DNA from 3 places in the Citrobacter koseri ATCC BAA-895 genome. Region 1 is predicted to be linked to each of the others. Evidence: predicted binding sites of a transcription regulator. Region 1 holds the regulator's gene; each other region holds the start of a gene.
What was found. Region 1 encodes Fur, which represses iron uptake genes when iron is present. Its sites were predicted from a motif close to ATAATAATGAGAACNACTATCAA; they were not measured.
Positions count from the first base shown of each region.

Region 2: the regulator Fur is predicted to act here: its motif matches at 2,446-2,468, upstream of sufA (Fe-S cluster assembly scaffold SufA).
Region 3: the regulator Fur is predicted to act here: its motif matches at 2,624-2,646, upstream of CKO_RS07175 (TonB-dependent siderophore receptor).

Region 1 covers NC_009792.1:2,292,008-2,296,254, reverse strand. Annotated here, with positions in the region: gene chiP (chitoporin ChiP) at 1-1,184, shown strand, start outside; gene chiQ (ChiQ/YbfN family lipoprotein) at 1,234-1,566, shown strand; gene fur (ferric iron uptake transcriptional regulator) at 1,690-2,136, opposite strand; gene fldA (flavodoxin FldA) at 2,426-2,956, opposite strand; gene ybfE (LexA regulated protein) at 3,107-3,400, opposite strand; gene ybfF (esterase) at 3,529-4,247, opposite strand, start outside.
Region 2 covers NC_009792.1:1,639,970-1,644,216, forward strand. Annotated here, with positions in the region: gene sufC (Fe-S cluster assembly ATPase SufC) at 1-525, opposite strand, end outside; gene sufB (Fe-S cluster assembly protein SufB) at 542-2,029, opposite strand; gene sufA (Fe-S cluster assembly scaffold SufA) at 2,038-2,406, opposite strand; gene CKO_RS07325 (LysR family transcriptional regulator) at 2,969-3,862, opposite strand; gene CKO_RS07330 (Vmh family MBL fold metallo-hydrolase) at 3,988-4,247, shown strand, end outside.
Region 3 covers NC_009792.1:1,611,205-1,615,451, reverse strand. Annotated here, with positions in the region: gene CKO_RS07180 (alpha/beta hydrolase) at 1-176, shown strand, start outside; gene CKO_RS07175 (TonB-dependent siderophore receptor) at 249-2,549, opposite strand; tRNA gene CKO_RS07170 (tRNA-Val) at 2,848-2,924, opposite strand; tRNA gene CKO_RS07165 (tRNA-Val) at 2,929-3,005, opposite strand; gene mdtK (multidrug efflux MATE transporter MdtK) at 3,157-4,247, opposite strand, start outside.

The DNA of each region.
Region 1 (4,247 bases):
ATCTGGATTTCCAGTCTGGTTATGCGGCTGATATGTTCGGTCTGGATATCGCGGCATTTACCGCGATAGAAATGGCGGAAAACGGCGACAGCGGACACCCCAACGAAATCGCCTTCTCGAAAAAGAATAAAGGTTACGATGAAGATTATTCTGGCGATAAGAGCGGGATCAGCCTTTATAAAGCCGCGGCAAAATTTAAGTACGGGCCAACCTGGGCGCGTGCGGGGTATATCCAGCCGACCGGTCAGACGCTGTTAGCGCCGCACTGGAGCTTTATGCCGGGTACTTATCAGGGTGCGGAAGCCGGAGCGAATTTTGACTACGGTGATGCGGGCGCGCTGAGTTTCTCCTATATGTGGGCCAACCAATATAAAGCGCCGTGGCACACCGATGTTGATAAATTCTATCAGGCCGATAAAAAGACCAAAGTGGATTACCTCCATTCTATCGGTGCTAAATACGATTTCAAAAATGACCTCGTGCTGGAAGCGGCATTTGGTCAGTCAGAAGGGTATGTCGACCAGTATTTTGCTAAAGCCAGCTACAAATTTGATTTGGGCGGCAACCCGTTCACCACCAGCTATCAGTTCTATGGTGCGCGCGACAAAGTTGATGATCGCAGCGTAAACGATATTTATGACGGCACCGCCTGGTTGCAGGCGCTGACTTTCGGTTACAAAGTGGCCGAAGTCGTCGATTTGCGCCTGGAAGGGACCTGGGTTAAGGCGGACGGTCAACAAGGTTACTTCCTGCAACGTATGACGCCAACTTACGCATCCTCAAACGGTCGTCTGGATATCTGGTGGGATAACCGCTCAGACTTTAACGCCAACGGCGAAAAAGCCGTCTTCTTCGGTGCGATGTACGATCTGAAAAACTGGAACCTGCCGGGCTGGGCAGTGGGGGCGTCATACGTTTACGCCTGGGACGCGAAGCCATCAACCTGGCAGATTACCCCGGATGCGTACTATGACAAAAACCGTACCATTGAAGAGTCTTCTTACAGCCTTGATGCGGTCTACACCCTACAGGAAGGCCGTGCCAAAGGCACCATGTTTAAACTGCACTTCACGGAATATGACAACCACTCCAACATCCCAAGCTGGGGCGGCGGTTACGGCAACATCTTCCAGGATGAACGTGACGTGAAGTTCATGGTTATCGCTCCGTTCACTATTTTCTGATGCTCGTTGCGGCAGGCGATTTGTCTGCCGCAACGTTGAGGACACTGATATGAAAAAACTGTTACTCATCGCCATGATGGCATCGGGACTGGTGGCCTGCGCGCAGCCAACCGCGCCGAAAGAAGACAGTCAGTTAAAAGAGGCATATAGCGCCTGCATCAATACGGCGCAAGGTTCGCCAGAGAAAATTGAGGCCTGTCAGAGTGTACTGAACGTGCTGAAGAAAGATGACCAGCACAAGCAGTTTGCTACAGAAGAGAGCGTGCGCATACTGGATTACCAGCAGTGCATTCAGGCTACGCGTACGGGGAACGATCAGGCGGTGACCGCCGATTGCGACAAAATCTGGCAGGAAATTCGCAGCAAAAATAGCGCCAAATAAAAGCAGGGCGGGTTAATGGCGGGCGGAGAGTTCTCTCCGCCCGTTTGCGTTTTTTAAGGCCGCTACCGGGTCGGAGGCATAAAAAAAGCCAACCGGTCGGTTGGCTTTTTAGGAGGGTTCACATTACTTCGCGTCGTGCGCGTGCTCGTCTTCCCGGCAATCGCCTTCAGCGCAGTGGCCGTAGAGATAGAGGCTGTGGTTCGTCAAACGAATGCCATGCTTAGCCGCAATCTCACGCTGGCGCGCTTCGATAGAATCATCACTGAATTCGATCACTTTGCCACAATCGAGGCAAATAAGGTGATCGTGATGATGCTGTTGGGTCAGCTCAAAAACGGATTTACCGCCTTCAAAATTGTGGCGGGTTACGATACCGGCGTCATCAAACTGGTTCAGCACACGGTACACGGTCGCCAGCCCAATCTCTTCACCCATGTCGATCAGACGTTTATATAAATCTTCCGCACTGACGTGATGGTTATCCGGTTCCTGAAGAACTTCCAGAATTTTTAAACGAGGAAGCGTTACTTTCAGGCCAGCCTTCTTTAATGCGGTATTGTTGTCAGTCATGCGGAATCTGTCCTGTTGCTAAACGATTCACTTCAAACAAAGAAGTGACAGAAATTGCACTTGAGATCATGCGTTTCATTATAGAACTGCCACGCCTAAATGAAAACTGCAAGCCTCCGGCAAATATTGTTAATAAAAACGAGGTATCGCCAACAAACACACTGTGCAATACCAGAATAACACCCGGACATTGTACAGGGTCAGGCAAGAAAGTTACAAATTTGTAGCAATTATTTTAATTGGTTTTATCTATTGATGCGACGCAGATGCTTTTCTGCGCCGCACAAAATCAGGCGTTAATGATTTCGTCGAGGTGCAGTTCGCCGGAAATCTGTTTAACCCATTTTTCAACGCGATCTGCGGTCAGTTCAGGCTGACGGTCTTCGTCGATAGCCAGACCAACAAAGTGATCGTCGTCAGCCAGACCTTTGGACGCTTCAAAATGGTAGCCCGCCGTTGGCCAGTGACCGACGATGGTCGCGCCGCGCGGCTCAATGATGTCGCGGATGGTGCCTAACGCGTCGCAGAAATATTCTGCGTAATCTTCCTGGTCGCCGCAGCCGAACAGCGCCACCAGTTTACCGTTAAAATCAATCTCTTCGAGAGTCGGGAAGAAGTCATCCCAGTCACATTGCGCTTCACCGTAGTACCAGGTCGGGATGCCCAGCAGCAGGATGTCGTACCCTTCCAGGTCCTCTTTGCTGCTTTTCGCAATGTCATGCACATCGGCAACGTCTTTACCAAGCTGTTTTTGAATCATTTTTGCGATATTTTCGGTATTACCGGTGTCGCTGCCGAAAAAGATGCCAGTGATTGCCATGAGTAAAATAACCTCTTGAAACTTATTGAAATGGTGGTGGCGTATTGCCCGCAGATAAGGGCAATCATAGCAGAACAGTCAGGCATGCGGAAACAGCAATCACGCGGGACTGCACTCTGTGCTACATGATTTATGATATTGAGCAGTTTTTCAGACTACGCCCTGGCCGCGCAGCGCTGCCAGTTGAGTCATCAGCATCTCTTCGATGAGTTCGCTACGGCTCATATTGCGGGATTCGGCCAGCTCGTTCAGCGCATCGACAGCCTCAGCGTTGAGTTTCAGTTCGACACGCTTAAGGCCACGTACTTTGTCGCGTTTTAGCTGGTTACGCTTATTAATGCGCAGCTGTTCATCACGCGAAAGCGGATTGGTTTTGGGTCGTCCCGGGCGACGCTCGTGTGCGAACAGATCTAATGTCGTACGGTCCGTTTGTTCTTTGGCCATGATTTTGGTGACTTCGGGGAAACAATCAGCCAGGCGTCTGCCCGGATGGATAGCGCGCCATCATACATCAGCAAGGCAGACACGCCAACGCCCGCGGACGTAATCGCGCGCGGACGCTGAGTTTTTAATCAGTTGGCCTTATCTGCCAGATAGCGACGAATGGCGCGCAGCACCGCATCGGGTTTTTCCGCGTGAACCCAGTGGCCCGCTCCGGCGATGACGTGCGCCCGCGCCTGAGGGAACTGCGCCAGCAGATCGTGACGATATGCTTCGGTCACATAAGGCGAGTTGCCGCCGGGGATAAACAACACCGGGCGATCCCAGGCTGGAATGGTCTCCCAGCCCACAATATGTGGATACTGTTCCCACAACACCGGTACGTTAAAGCGCCATTCGCCGTCGATAAACGATTTCAGCAGAAACTGGATGACGCCTTCTTCTTGCAGATGTTGACGCATAACGGTGGCGGCCTGTTGACGGGTTTCGGCGCCCGCGTCGGTGACGGCATTGATGGCGGCGAAGATTTCATCGTGGCGGCGAACGTGGTAATCGACCGGCGCGATGTCGATCGCGACCAACTGGTCAATACGCTCCGGCGCCAGCGCGGTGAGCGCCATTACCGCTTTACCGCCCATGGAGTGGCCGATAAAGGTGGCTTTCTCAATGCCTTCGGCATCAATGGTATCCAGTAAGTCTTGCGCCATTGCCGGGTAGTCCATCACCGGATCGCGAGGGGAGAGACCGTGGTTGCGCATATCAACCTGAATGATATCGTGATCGGTCACCAGGTCGCGCGCCAGCACGCCGAGGTTGTCCAGGCTGCCAAACAAACCGTGAACGAGGACGA
Region 2 (4,247 bases), 650 kb from region 1:
CCCGGAGTCAGACTCATCAAGGATGCACAGTTCCGGCTCCAGCACCGCCATTTGCAGAATATCGTTACGTTTCTTCTCACCGCCGGAGAAGCCCACGTTCACCGAACGGGTCAGCAAATCTTCCGGCATCTTCAAAAGCGCGATTTTCTCTTCCATCAGATCCTGAAAATCAAAACGATCCAGCGACTCCTGACCACGATAGCTGCGCACGGCATTCAGCGCTGTTTGCAGGAAAAACTGGTTGCTGACGCCAGGAATTTCTACCGGATACTGGAACGCCATAAAGATGCCTTCGCCCGCCCGATCCTCTGGCGACAGTTCCAGTAAATCTTTGCCTTTAAATTCGACAGAGCCGCCAACCACTTCATAATCTTCACGGCCCGCCAGCGTCGCGGAAAGCGTACTCTTCCCGGAACCGTTCGGCCCCATAATGGCATGCACTTCTCCGGGTCTGACGTCGAGGTCCAGACCGCGCAGAATCGCTTTATCTTCCACACTGACCTGTAAATCTTTAATGCTTAACATGTGCTTTCCTTAATACTTAACCGACGCTGTGTTCAAGGCTGATTGCCAGCAATTTTTGCGCTTCAACGGCAAATTCCAGCGGCAGTTCAGAGAAGACGTCTTTACAGAAGCCATTAACAATCATCGAGATGGCATCCTCTTCGCTGATGCCGCGTTGCAGGCAGTAAAAGAGCTGATCTTCACCGATCCGCGACGTCGTCGCCTCATGCTCAAGCTGGGCGCTGTTATTACGACACTCGACATACGGGAAGGTGTGCGCGCCGCAGTCCGCGCCAATCAGCATTGAGTCGCACTGGGTAAAGTTACGGGCGTTGGTTGCCGTCGGCATAATCTTCACCAGCCCGCGATAGCTGTTCTGGCTATTCCCGGCGGAGATCCCTTTTGAAATAATGGTTGATTTGGTGTTCTTACCGATGTGGATCATTTTGGTGCCGGTGTCGGCCTGCTGATGACCGCTGGTCAGCGCCACAGAGTAAAACTCACCGATGGAGTTATCGCCGCGCAGAATGCAGCTCGGGTATTTCCAGGTGATAGCCGACCCCGTTTCGGACTGCGTCCACGACATCTTGCTGTTTTCACCTTCGCACAGCGCGCGCTTGGTGACGAAATTCAGAATCCCGCCGGTGTTGTTATCGCCGGGGAACCAGTTTTGCACGGTGGAATATTTTACTTCGGCATCTTTGTGGATGATCACCTCTACCACCGCCGCGTGCAGCTGGTAGCTGTCGCGCACTGGCGCAGAACACCCTTCGATGTAGCTGACGTAGCTGCCCTCATCCGCCACCAGAATGGTGCGTTCGAACTGCCCTGTTTTTTCCGCGTTGATTCGGAAATAGGTCGACAGCTCCATCGGGCAACGAACGCCTTTCGGCACATAAATGAAAGTGCCGTCAGACGCTACCGCAGCGTTCAGCGCAGCAAAAAAGTTGTCATTACCCGGCACCACGGTGCCCAGATATTTCTTCACCAGCTCAGGGTGATCGTGAATCGCCTCGCCAAACGAACAGAAGATAATGCCCTGTTCCGCCAGCTTTTCCCGGTAGGTGGTGGCAACGGAAACGGAGTCGAAAATGGCATCCACCGCCACCTCTTTACCCTCACGTACCGGTACGCCAAGCTGTTCGAAGGCGTCTTCCACCTCTTTGCTGAGAAACGCATTCGCACCGGTTTGCTGTACTGCACCCGGTTCTGACGCGCACGTCTCATCGCAGTTACCGCACGATGGCGCAGAGTAATAACTGTAATCCTGATAATTCAGCTTATCGTAGTGCGCTTTCAGCCAGTGCGGCTCTTCCATCTCAAGCCAGGCTTTGTACGCATTAAGGCGAAACTCCAGCATCCACTCCGGCTCATTTCTCTTGGCGGAAATCGCACGCACGACCTCTTCGCTGATGCCTTTTGCCAGCTCGTCAGTCTGTAACTGGGTGAAGAAGCCTTCTTTATAATTCAGTGGACCACCGGTCCAGGTTTTGACATCGTCAGTTGCTTCAGTATTACGAGACATAGTACCGCCTATACCCCGAAGCTTTCGCCACAGCCGCATTCGTTCTGGGCTTTCGGGTTATGAAATTTAAATAACTGGTTTAATCCTTCGCGCACATAATCGACCTCTGTCCCGTCAATAAACGGCATGGCCTGAAGCGGCACGTACAACCTCGCGCCCTCCGTTTCAAACAACAGATCGTCCTTTTCTGGCTCGCTGACGGTATCCAGCACGTAACCAAATCCCGCGCACCCCGTCTGCTTCACGCCTAAACGCACGCCAAGCATGCCGGGTTGCTTCGCAACCAGGTCACGAATATGTGCCGCCGCCTCAGGCGTTAGCGTCAGGCCACGCCATGCAAAATCGTCTGGATTAAATGTTCCTGAATGCAATTCCATAGGTCCACCTCGTGTAATAAGCCACCAGGGCATAACACCATGTTAGTGATAATGATTATCACTTCAACCCTCTGACAGAAGGGTCATTCGGGTTAACCGCCCTTTTTGACCACTTTTACTAAGCATAGACCCTGTTTCGAGGGTTATCAGTGATGGATTATTTTATTCAATACATTGATAGATAAAGCATTTAAGAAGAGTAAACAGCGCGGCAGGTTAAAAAATTAAATATGTATCGAAAATGCCTATTTTTGAGATAGGGTTATCAATAAAAATGGGGGTCAAAAGCGGACGATGACGGTGCTAAACAATAGCTCAAACAGCCGTCGGATTAGCAAATCCACTAACGTGAAAAAGAAAGAACGGAAAGAACGGAGTAATTAACAACGAACGATCGGTATTGTATGAATAACACCGATCGTTCGTTGCCCCACCCGGCGCTTATCTCCGGCACTCATTTCAGGCTTAGCTCTTGAAGGGGTGTAAGAATATTCTCATAAGTTTGCATCGCGTATTTAACAGATCTTGCTTTCTGCACAATTTTTATACGCCTTATGCTGCGTCAGGAACAGGCCTCTCCGTCGCGCATCGCGCCCTGCACCGCCTCAAGAAACAGGCGTAGCGCGGCGGGCTGATGCTCACGGGAAAGGTATAACCCGTATACGGCTAATTGCCGCGGTTGTAGATGGGGCAACAAACGAACCAGTTTCTCCTGCGCCAGCCCCTCTCGCGCCTCTTTTTCCGGCACCAGCGCAATCCCCATCCCTGCCAGCGCCGCTTCACACAAAAGTGAAGAGATTCCGGCGCTCAGGTTGCCCTTGATCGCAACGGAGATAGGTTCTCCCTGCTCATCCAGAAAATGCCAGGATTTTCCAGCAAATCCGCTGTAATAGAGGCAATTGTGTTGCGCCAGCGCCTCCGGCGTCTGCGGCGTGCCATAGCGATGCAGATAGTCAGGAGACGCGCAGAGCACAGACTCACAGTCACCAAGCCGACGCGCAATTGTCCCTGGCTCAGGGTTATCGGTAATGCGTATCGCCACATCAATACGCTCCCCCACTAAACTGACAGGCTGATTATTAATCTCCACTTCAATGCGCAATTCAGGATAACGCGCTAAAAAAGCGGGCAGCATCGGGGCAAGAATATGCATCGCGGTGAAATGGGCGCAGGCGACGCGCAACGTGCCGGACGGCACCTCTCGCCCGGTCGCCCCCGCAATATCCAGGGAAAGCCGCGCCAGCGTTCGCGTTTTCATCAACGCGTCTTCTCCGGCAGGCGTGATCGTCAGGCGGCGCGACGAACGATGAATAAGTCTGGCTCCGGCCCATTTCTCCATTTCATCCAGATAACGGCTCACCATCGGCCTGGAGATCCCTAATGCGCGCGCAGCCGCGCTCAGGCTACCCAAATCACAGATATGGTTAAACACCGTTGCCGCCATCACTCTGTCCATAACCTTCCATCCGATCGTTTTATGAAACTCAGCATGTCCTGATAGAGGAATTTTAACAGATCGAGATTTGCTTAAAATAAGCCACGTAAATAAATCAACATCATCTGCCGATAAGGTCACTCAGAATGAAAATCAAAACGCTGGCACTTCTGCTGTCGCTGACTAGCGCGCCATTGTTCGCCGCCCCGCTGCAACTCGACGTTTATAATCCGCAGGAAAACGCGATTTTCCCGGTCTCTTCCACGCTGGTCTCTGGCCCTAAAGAAGCCATTTTATTCGACGCGCAGTTCAGTACCAAAGACGGGGAAAAGCTGGTCGAGATGATTAAAAAGAGCGGCAAATCGCTGAAAGCCATCGTGATTACCTCCGGCGATCCAGATTTCTA
Region 3 (4,247 bases), 680 kb from region 1:
CCGATATCCTGAATAAAACCCGCGACGCCGTTTCCGCCCTGCAAAAAGACGGGCTTGCGGTTGCCTGGTGGAATTACCCGGGATTGACGCACGGGCCGATGTTCACCGCCTCTTTTCAGAGCGCGTTACTGAATATGAGCGCGGAGGAGACTCCCGGGGCAGCGCGCTGCGATTAACCGGGCAGTGAGTGAAGAGGGCGGCGGGAAGCCGCCCTTAGCCATTACGCTATGATGCGAGTCTGGTGGTCGTCAGAAGTGTAGCCCCACCTGCATGTAGTAGGTGCGGCCAGGTTCGTTATAGGTGTTCGCACCGGCTCCCCACAGATACGCGCCCGTGGTGGCGTTACCGGTAGTCTGGGCATTTCCTTCACGGAAGTGGCGCTTGTCGAACAGGTTATCGATCCCTGCGGTTACATCCACATATTTCGTCACCGCGTAAGTCGCACTCATGCCCACCAGCGCATAAGGCGATACCTGTCGGGTTTCGCTGCCCGAAGTGGGGTTCCCTTGATAAGTGTATTTTTTCGGTTTCTGGCGGCCATACCACGTCAGCGTACCCTGCACCGACAGATCGTTAGCGGCCTGCCACTCCAGCGTTGAGTTGATGGTGTATTTGGGAATAACCGACAGGTAATCTCCACTCTTCTTATTCTTGTTCTCGATGATATAGGTGAAGTTATTTTTCATCTTCAGCGTATCGGCGAGCGGGAAATTGAACGTCCCTTCCAGCCCCTGAACGACGGCTTTTGGCACGTTTTCCCATTGATAAATATTTGCGGAGGTGGCTTTGCCCGCAACCGAGTCACCGGCTGCAATCTTGTCATGGTAGTCGTTGCGATACCAGGTCAGCCCGGCCTGCACTTCATCATGATTATATTCAATCCCTACCTCTTTATTGACGCTGGTTTCTGCTTTCAGGTCGCGGTTGCCTTGCAGATAGCAGGCGCCGCCGCCGTAGCATCCCTGGCCTTTACTGAACAACAGGTAATTGGGGTTGGTCTGATACAGATTTGGTGCTTTCCATGCGCGGGCAATACCCAGTTTCAACGTGAAGTCGCCGCCCAGTTCCTGGGAGAGGTTCAGTGACGGACTCCAGTTACTGCCGCTAATACTCTGGTGGTTGAAGCGAACGGCAGGAGTCAGACGAGTGCTGTCCGTCAGTTCAAGGTTATCTTCCGCAAAGATGCCGTAAATATCCGCTGAGCTGTATTTGCTGCGCCCGGTATCGGCAATCCCCGGAACCGAGCCCCCGCCGGTGGTGGATTCGGTATTCGACGACGGATCTTTCATCGCCTGGTGGTTAAATTCCGCACCAAAGGTCAGCGTCTGGCTAACCCACAGGTCAAGCGGGATATTCACTTCCGAGTGCAGGTTGGTGTCATACAACGAAATGGTCGAGAACCCTTCATTTGACGGGCTGAAAATCCCCGAGATGCCGCCAGAGAGGCCTTCATTGAGGCGGGTATTACGCGTTTTTTCAAACTGCACATAGTTATTGGTGGTGACGCCGCTGTCCCAGGCGCCGGTATATTTCAGGCTGAGCGTCTGGCGGTAGAGAACGTTTGTTTCTTTGCCATAATATTTTTTTACCAGCGCGTTGCTGTTGGTGTTTTGCGTATCACCGGCATACAGGTTGCCGTGGCGACTGTAGCCGGCCCCCAGTTCCAGCGCCTGCATCGGCATAAATTCCCAGCGCAGAGCTGAATTGATGTCTTTATTGATAAAACCTTCACGGCCAGCGGGGTAGCTACCGGCATAAGAACCGATACGCGGGGTCGTGTGGTTTTCGTTGATATCCTGGGCATCAGCCTGCGTTTTATTCCAGTTACCGTAGACTCGCAGGGTCAGATTATCCGCCAGCGCGCCGCTTAAACTGCCGTTATAGCGTTTGGTGCTGCCTTCGGATTTGTGCTGTGGAAAGTTGTAATAGGTATTTAAACTGCCGTGCCATTCGTCCGTCGCCGGTTTGGTGATGATATTGACGACCCCGCCCATTGCGCCACTGCCGTACATCGCGGCGGCCGGGCCACGGATGACCTCAATGCGCTCGATCATTTCTGGCGGCACCCAGTTGGTGTCGCCACGGGTATCGCGCTCATCGCTCCAGCCATAGCGCACCGAGTTGCGGCTGGAGACAGGCATACCGTCAATCAGAATCAGAGTGTTCTCCGGCCCCATGCCGCGGATATCAATCTGGCGGTTATTCCCGCGTTGTCCGCTGTTAGAGTTCCCGGTGAGATTGACGCCCGGCATGGTGCGAATGATCTCAGCGACGTCGCGCTGTATTGGCCGTTTTTTAATGGCCTCACTGTCAATGATAGAGACGCCGGGGGCCTGGAGCGTCTGTTCTTTGGCCGTCACGACCATGGTTTCGCCGCTGTTTATTTCTTTGTCGCGGGCAGCCTGTTTCTCAGGTGGGTTACTGGCGTTTGTTTGTTCTGCTTTCTGGTTTGCCGCTGTTTTGATGTCGTCAGCCTGTACCGCAGGAATTGCCAGACTCCCTGCAATAAGCGAACTCAAAAGCGATAATTTATATGCCTTTTTTATCATGATATTAATCACTTGCCATTGTTAAAAGAAAAATTGCGTGAAATAACTTATTAGCAATATTTCTCATTTGCAACACAATAATGATTATCATTTACATTTTTGGGCGTGCGAGCACGCTGCCGTTAGCGGCAATTTCAGGTTATTAAATAGAATAAAATCAGTAAGATAATTAATATCAGGGCAGCAGGCGTGAAGGGACAGTTGCGGTTGTTGGTCTGTACAACGGTCAAACCATGAATTCAGGAAAGATTTGTGGGAACAATGCGCTGTGGGAACAGTGTGCTGTGTGGATAAAGAATGGTGCGTCTGAATGGACTCGAACCATCGACCCCCACCATGTCAAGGTGGTGCTCTAACCAACTGAGCTACAGACGCAGGATGGTGCGTTCAATTGGACTCGAACCAACGACCCCCACCATGTCAAGGTGGTGCTCTAACCAACTGAGCTATGAACGCAATGTTGCAGGTGACAACGGGGACGAATATTAGCGGCAGAGCCGGAATGAGGCAAGAGGGAAAACGTAATTTTCTTCCTGATTTCACTCGATTGCAGAGGAAACGCGCAAAATGTCGAGAGAATAGCCGCCGTTCGGCGGCTATTGCTGATTTATCGCGCAGCGCGCTGCAAAATAATCGCTGATGACTGGCGTTGCAGGTATCGCATACGCAGCATCATCATAATAGCCGCAGACGTCAGGCCGATAATAAAGCCCATCCAGAACCCGGCCGGTCCCATGCGATCCACCACCAGATCGGTCAGCGCGAGGATATAACCGCTCGGTAATCCCAGCACCCAGTAAGCTGTAAAGGTAATAAAGAAAATCGACCGCGTATCTTTATAACCACGCAAAATACCGCTGCCGATAACCTGGATCGAATCGGAAATTTGATACACCGCCGCCAGCAGCATCAGTTGCGCGGCGAGCGTGACCACTTCAGGATTGTCGTTATAGAGCAGGGCGATAGGCTCACGCAGCGTCACGGTAAAAATTGCGGTGATAACGGCCATGCAAACCCCGACGCCCAGCCCGGTTCTGGCGGCTGTCTGGGCATCCAGCGTTGAGCCCTGGCCAAGTCGATAGCCCACGCGGATGGTAACCGCAGCCGCCAGCGACATCGGCAATACGAACATCAGCGAACTGAAGTTCAGGGCAATCTGGTGGCCTGCGACATCCACAATACCCAGCGGTGAAACCAACAGCGCCACCACGGCAAACAGGGTGACTTCAAAAAACAGCGCCAGGGCGATCGGCAAACCTAGCTGTACCAGACGTTTCATGACCGCCGTATCCGGCTTGCTGAATCCGCGCTCGTTGCGAATATCGCGCATTGAACGCGCACGTTTCACATACGAGGCCATCGCGATAAACATCACCCAATAGACCGCCGCCGTGGCAACGCCGCAGCCTACGCCGCCGAGTTCCGGCATACCGAAGTGACCGTAGATGAATATATAGTTCACCGGAATGTTGACCAGCAGGCCAAGGAAGCCTATGACCATGCCGGGTTTGGTTTTTGCCAGACCTTCGCACTGGTTACGCGCAACCTGAAAGAACAGGTATCCCGGCGCGCCCCACAGGAGCGCGCGAAGATAGCCCACGGCTTTATCCGCCAGCGCAGGATCAATGTTATGCATAGAACGGATAATGTATCCGGCATTCCATAGCACAAACATAATGAGAACGGACACACAGCCCG